Linked DNA regions of Desulforapulum autotrophicum HRM2. The protein of the gene in region 1 interacts with the protein of each later gene in a pairwise test. Links are inferred from orthologs where the notes say so. Each region holds a gene or a part of one and is shown on either strand. Other genes may lie near its edges. The genes, in order: mtgA and HRM2_RS06275.

The links.
Region 2: the proteins of mtgA (region 1) and HRM2_RS06275 interact in binary tests that used the Escherichia coli proteins (3 or more experiments, as listed by UniProt). The link is inferred for Desulforapulum autotrophicum HRM2 from one-to-one orthologs.

Annotation. Positions count from the first base shown.
Region 1 is NC_012108.1:2,962,589-2,965,836, reverse strand. Bases 170-3,091 are described here. They hold mtgA (monofunctional biosynthetic peptidoglycan transglycosylase), read left to right. Parts: upstream 170-1,243; coding sequence 1,244-1,939; downstream 1,940-3,091. Other genes in these bases: HRM2_RS28335 (TrmO family methyltransferase domain-containing protein), read right to left, coding at 3,064-3,091; HRM2_RS12885 (SDR family oxidoreductase), read right to left, coding at 2,260-3,051; HRM2_RS12895 (DUF547 domain-containing protein), read left to right, coding at 179-937. Outside these bases: more of HRM2_RS28335, read right to left, coding at 3,092-3,248. UniProt on the Escherichia coli protein: Peptidoglycan polymerase that catalyzes glycan chain elongation from lipid-linked precursors. May play a role in peptidoglycan assembly during cell division in collaboration with other cell division proteins.
Region 2 is NC_012108.1:1,432,327-1,435,504, reverse strand. The notes cover bases 327-3,178. They hold HRM2_RS06275 (peptidoglycan D,D-transpeptidase FtsI family protein), read right to left. Parts: upstream 2,700-3,178; coding sequence 954-2,699; downstream 327-953. Other genes in these bases: rsmH (16S rRNA (cytosine(1402)-N(4))-methyltransferase RsmH), read right to left, coding at 3,143-3,178; HRM2_RS06270 (FtsB/FtsL family cell division protein), read right to left, coding at 2,818-3,138; HRM2_RS06280 (UDP-N-acetylmuramoyl-L-alanyl-D-glutamate--2,6-diaminopimelate ligase), read right to left, coding at 327-950. Outside these bases: more of HRM2_RS06280, read right to left, coding at 1-326. UniProt on the Escherichia coli protein: Essential cell division protein that catalyzes cross-linking of the peptidoglycan cell wall at the division septum. Required for localization of FtsN.

The DNA.
Region 1 (3,248 bases):
GCTTTAAGCGATCAATTGATGAACAAATTTACTACTGCCAGTAAAATTCAGAGACTGACTGATCAGATGTAAGATTTTCATGAGTGATAAAACTTTTAGGCATCATAGGATTGAATTAAAAGAAATTATGCACATCCTTTAACGTAGAAAAATAACCGTACAAACGAAAGGGGCATTTATGCTGAAAAAAACAAATCTGGTTGTGATTTTTCTAATGGCTTTTATTCTGGTCTTCTCTGCCTTGAAAACGCCTGTGATGGCAACTGGAAGTGTCGACAATCAAATATATGCCACACTATTAAAAAAGCATGTGATTGCCGGCCGGGTCAATTATGATGGTTTAAAAACAGACGAACTTCTGTTGGATCAGTATCTCGAGATACTCAGCAATACCGACATTGCTTCTCTTTCTAAAACCGCTCAATTTGCCTTTTACATCAATGCCTACAATGCTTTTACCATAAAGCTGATCCTTACCAGATACCCGGACCTTGGTTCCATTAAGGATCTTGGCGGATTTCTTTCAAGCCCATGGGATATCCAATTCATCCGGTTGCAGGATAAAAAAATTTCTCTGGATATGATCGAACACGATATTTTACGTCCCGATTTCAAAGATCCAAGGGTACATTTTGCCATCAATTGTGCATCTAAAAGCTGCCCACCTCTTCACAATGAGCCCTACGAACCCGATCGCCTGGAAGCGCAGCTTGACCAGCAGGCAAGAGCATTTATTAACGCTGAGAACAATTTTATCATCAAGGGATCCCAGATCTCCATCAGTAAGATTTTTAAATGGTTTAAAGGGGATTTTGATGATAACCCACTGAAATTTATACGTGCCTATGCCTCTGGTAATTTAAAGGATGCCCTGGAATCCAATTCTGTTATAACCAAGATCAATTACCTTGATTATGACTGGTCCCTGAACAATTAAACCGGGATTGTACTGTCCGTATCAACCAAAAAGTTTATCAGACTTATACTTTAATCCACTGGATATTTGAGTGCCCAAATCAGTCCAGTGGTTATGGGTTTTCCTTTGATCGGATAGCTATGTCTAAAATTTACCCCGACCAGAGGGACGGCGACAAAAAAGATAAGCCTCCTTCAAAATAAGCTCCCGCCACGAAAAAAAATCCTCTGAATAGCTATTGGAGGGGTTTTAAAAAAATAAACGTTGGATTTGGGTCCTGTTTTGGAATTGACAATCATCCGGTTTAAACGTAGAACCCCAGGTGAAATGAAGAGAATTAACCGCATACGCACCTGGATCTGGAAAACTATCGTTAAGATGATCTTATGCCTGTTTTGCTTTACCATCGTGCAGGTTCTGGCACTTAAATACATCAACCCGCCATTTACCCCTGATGTGGCATGGGAATGGGCAGAAGCCATCATTAAAAACACCCCGGACAAACGTCCCCGTTATGTCTGGAAAGACATCAAAGCTGTTTCGCCGCACCTGAGAAGAGCAGTCATTGCCGCTGAAGATCAGCGGTTTTTATCCCACAACGGATTTGATGTCACGGAAATAAAAAATGCTGTATCAAATTTAATCCGCCATGGGAAACTCAGGGGAGCCAGTACCATCAGCATGCAGACTGCCAGAAGCGTGTTTTTGTTATCCAGTAGAAGCGTGTTTAGAAAATTGGCTGAGGCCTATTACACGGTCTTGATTGAACTGTTCTGGGACAAACGGCGAATTTTTGAAATGTATTTAAATACTGTGGATTGGGGAACCAACGTCACTGGCGCTGAAGCAGCCGCTCAAAAATACTATTCAAAAAGCGCCAGACACCTCACATCGAATCAGGCGGCGCTGATGACGGCTATTTTGCCGAACCCGCACAAATGGTCTGTCAAGCACCCCACCCAGTATTTGAAAATGCGACAGCGACAGATCATGAAAAACATGCCTCAGATGCCGCTGTTGTAAGCCATCCTGACTGTTTATCTGCTGGTTTTAATTTTACCTGAAAGTTCTACCTAAAACTTGCAAGCGGTAGTTGGTTGGATATGCAATTTTTAGGTTCTATGTATCATAAGGTTGTCAATTATGGTGGTACCAAGGCAGCAGAAAACCTGGTTGATGGGGCCTTAGGGTTCACTCAAAAATAAATTACCAATTTTGGGGGTCAAGTCGCCTGCCCTGCAAGGCGTGAAAATGCAGGCATATCAGGAATACGCCGAATTTTTACAACGCGTCAGGGCTGGATGAATTGGCCTCCAAAATGTAAAGTTATTTTTGAGTGGGCCTTAGATCAGTCCACGATAATTTCCACCGTCTATTAGCAGGTTTTGTCCTGTAATATAGCGCGCCTGAACACTTGCCAGAAAAACAGCGGCAGCACCAAAATCCAATGGATCTCCAATGGTTTTGCAGGGGTTTGCGTCCTTCATCTCCTGGATTATTTCTGCCACAGGCCTGTTTTCCTGATCCGCCCGGTGCTGTGCCAGCTGATCGATGCGGGATGTTCTGTGGGTGCCTGGAAGAAGGGCATTGACCGTGATGCCTGAGGGTGCAAGTTCAGTTGCAATGGTTTTCAGAAAACCGGTCAGCCCGGTGCGGGCCATATTGGAGAGCAGCAGGTTGCCGATGGGCTGTTTCACTGAGATGGAAGTAATGGCAATGATTCTTCCCCATCCTTTTGATACCATGGCCGGGGTCAGGCCGTGGATCAGATGCACCGCGCTCATTAAATTCAGCCCAAGTGCTTTTTCATAGGCATCCAAAGGTGTGGTTGCAAAGGTTCCGGGTGGTGGTCCGCCTGCATTTGTCACCAGGATATCAGGATCTCCCAGGGAGGCTTGAACCTCTTGAATCAGGCGGTTAATCTCCTCGGCATTGCCCATATCAGCCCCGAAACCGACGACCTGGGTCCCGGTTTTTTGTGAAAGTTCACGGGCAACCTGGGTTGCCTCGGTCGGATTGCGGGAGCAGATGGCTAATTTGCAGTGTTCGCTGGCCAGCTGTTCTGCACAGCCGCGGCCCAATCCACGGGTTGATGCCGTCACCAGGGCAACTTTTCCTTGAATTCCAAAATCCATTTATTTTCCTCCTTAATATTCCATTGTGCCATGGAGCACAGGCTTTATGGAGACCACAGGTGTTCCATCAATGGCTTCCATGGGGCCAACTTTTAATCGATGCCCAAAGATTTCCAAAACGGTAACCCGGTGCAGGCCAAGTGGGCTGGGTGGTCTGTCTGGAGACCGTGTAGAAAAGACACCCGTTATAGGTTTTC
Region 2 (3,178 bases), 1.5 Mb from region 1 along the record:
CCGGCAGCCGACAGTATATTTTCCACATTGAACGCCCCCACAAGGGCCGAGGAAAACGGGTATGGGGCCCCATCTATTTTCAGGATTCCGGTTGTGCCGGTTATGGTTTCAGCAAGGTCAAGGGCACAGACATCGGCACGGGAATCTCTTCCCGTGGTCACCACCTTTGTGGCTGCGGCGTCCCTGAGGGCCTGCCCCTTTTCATCATCCAGGTTGATAACGGCCATGGCTGTCAGAGCCTTGGGACCGCTTGGCAGTATCCGTGTAAAAAATCTTCGTTTGCAGGCAAAATAGCGGCCCATGGTCCGGTGGTAGTCCAGATGGTCCTGGGTAAGGTTGGTGAACACTCCGGCATCAAACCTGCAGTTTCTCACACGGTGAAGGTCAATGCTGTGGGATGAAACTTCCATGACAACATGGCTAACTTGAGCAGCCTTCATCTGGGCCAGGATCCGCTGAAGATCTATGGATTCAGGAGTGGTTACGGGGTTGTTAAAGAGTTTTCCCCGGTACCGGAAGTTTACCGTTCCAATCACCCCCACACAATGGCCGGCCTGGGCAAAAATACTCTCAAGGATAAAGGAGGTAGTGGTCTTACCATTGGTCCCGGTAATTCCCACAAGACACATTGATTCCGAGGGGTTGTCGTAAAAACGTGCAGCAATGGAAGCCATGGCCTTTCGGGTGTCAGCCACCTCAACCATCCGTTGTTTACCCGGAACTCGTTGCTGGACAACAACGGCTGCGGCCCCCCGCTCAAGGGCGTCTTCAACGTAGTCGTGACCATCGATCTTGAATCCTCGGACAGCAATGAATAGCCCTCCTGGCTTTACATCCCTTGAGTCGTTGTGGATGGACGTAATTTCAGGGTCAGAACCAGGATCAGAGGCCGGGTCCAGGCTGCGACGCCACAGGGGGGTACATTCTTTTAATAAATATGATAATTTCAACGGTTATACTCCATCTGACACCCTTGCAACCACCTGTTTCGGACCTAAGTCCGGACCAATATCCGGGGGGATGTTAAGATAATGAAAGGATTCTGCAACAATACTTTTAAATGCCGGTGCAGCCACAACACCGCCATAATGATTTCCCCGGGGTTCATCAACCACCACAACAACGGCTATCTCGGGACTATTTTCCGGGGCAAACCCTGCAAATACCGCTGTATAGCGGTTTTTGGCGTAGCCCCTGCCGTTCTGTGCAACCTTTTGGGCCGTTCCCGTCTTGCCACACACAGAATAGCCCTCGATTGCGGCATTGGTGCCTGTGCCGTCTTCCGTCACAACAGACCGCATCATCTGGCGAACCGTTTGTGCCGTCCGGGCAGAGATGACCCGCCGGACCCGTTGGGGTTCAAAGGTCTGATCGACCTCACCGGTATTGAAAAGCGTTTTTTGAACCAGAAGCGGGCGCATGAGCACCCCGTCGTTGGCAATGGCGGCGATGGCGGCCACAAGCTGAACTGCTGAAACCGACATGCCCTGGCCAAAGGATATGGCCGCAGCATCTATGGCGGACCACCTCTGGTAGAAGGACAAAGAACCAGGGGTTTCCCCCGGAGACGATACACCTGTTCGACTGCCGAACCCGAATCCGGAAAGGCCCTCGTAAAGGGCCTGTTCACCTGTTGTTTCTGAAATTTTCACAGCGCCTATATTGCTCGAATACTTAATAATCTGTGCCAGGGTCAGCCAGCCGTGTTCATGGGTATCATGGACGGTATAGGACCCGACCCTGTAACTGCCGTTCTCGCAGAAAAAAATAGATTTAGGGGTACAATACCCTTTGTCCATGGCAGACGCTGCCAGAAACACCTTCATGACGGACCCCGGCTCAAAGGGATCTGTCACGGATCGATTTCTCCAGCGCTCCCGTGTAAATTCAGAAAAGGCATTGGGATTAAATTCAGGATAGAGTGCCATGGAAAGGATTTCACCGGTTTTCGGCCGCATGGCAATTGCCATGGCAGATTTGGCCTTAAAACGGGTCACCACGTTCTTCAGCGCCCCTTCGGTGATATACTGGATATTTCTGTCAATGGTCAGGACCAAGCCGCCGCCGCTGAGTACCTCGCTTAAATTTTTGTCCGCATCAAGCCTTCTTCCCGCAGCATCCTTGGTGATGGTGAACTTGCTCTGCTTTCCCTTCAGTACATCCTCATAACCATACTCCAGCCCCTCCAACCCCTTTGAATCAGACCCTGTAAACCCAATCACCTGGGCTGCAAGGGTCCTGTTGGGGTAGAAACGGACCACATCTTTTTGAAACGACAAACCTGTAAGGTTAAGGCCCTTGAGCGCCTCTACCTCTGCAGGGGAAATTTTACGCTTAACCCAGACAAAATTTTTACTCGAAGATATTTTCCCCGCAAGTTTCACCGGGTCCATCCCCAGAACAGCTGCAATTGATCGGGCATCCTTTGCCGGGTTCCCAAGACGTTTTGGGAAAACAGCAACGGAAAGCGCATCAATGGTCGTACACAGCCGTTTGAGGTTTCTATCCAGAATCTCTCCCCTTTTTCCCTGGATCTGGACGGTATCTGTATACTCGTTTTCCGCCTTTTTAGCAAGATCATCACTGTCAAAGATCTGAATTTTAACGGCCTTTGCCCCAAGAAGACTCATGAACAGAAAAAAAAACAGCTCTACCAAAAGAATTCGAACCTGCATTCCGCTGTCTTTTTTCTGGCCCATTTGTGCCCTTTCCTCGTCATCTGGTTTTATGAAACTCCCACCGAAATCTCATAATCAGAGGTGTTTCATCATTTATTGTGGCAGGGGCCGATACCCTGCTCCGGCCAGGCCGGTGAGTTCATTGTGGGTCCATGTAAACGACCTGATCCTGTTCCGGCATCTCAAGGCCAAGTCTTGTTCTTGCTATTTTTGCGATTCTCTCGGGCGCTCCCAACCGATCCAGCTCGATGATCAACTCTTTCTGGTAAGTCCGTGCCCTTTTTCCCGCCTCTTGGGCCCGGGAGATCTGAAATCGGTTCCGTGTACAATCCACCCGGATACCGGTATAAATAAAAAGTTCACAGATAAAAAGGAGCAGAAACACCAGCCAGGGGCCTTGAATCTTTTTAATCTCCGACTTTACGGCGTTCCTACGTAATCTGCCGAATTCGTCTCCCATGGAATCATACCCTCCAGGCAACCCTGAGCCTTGCACTTCT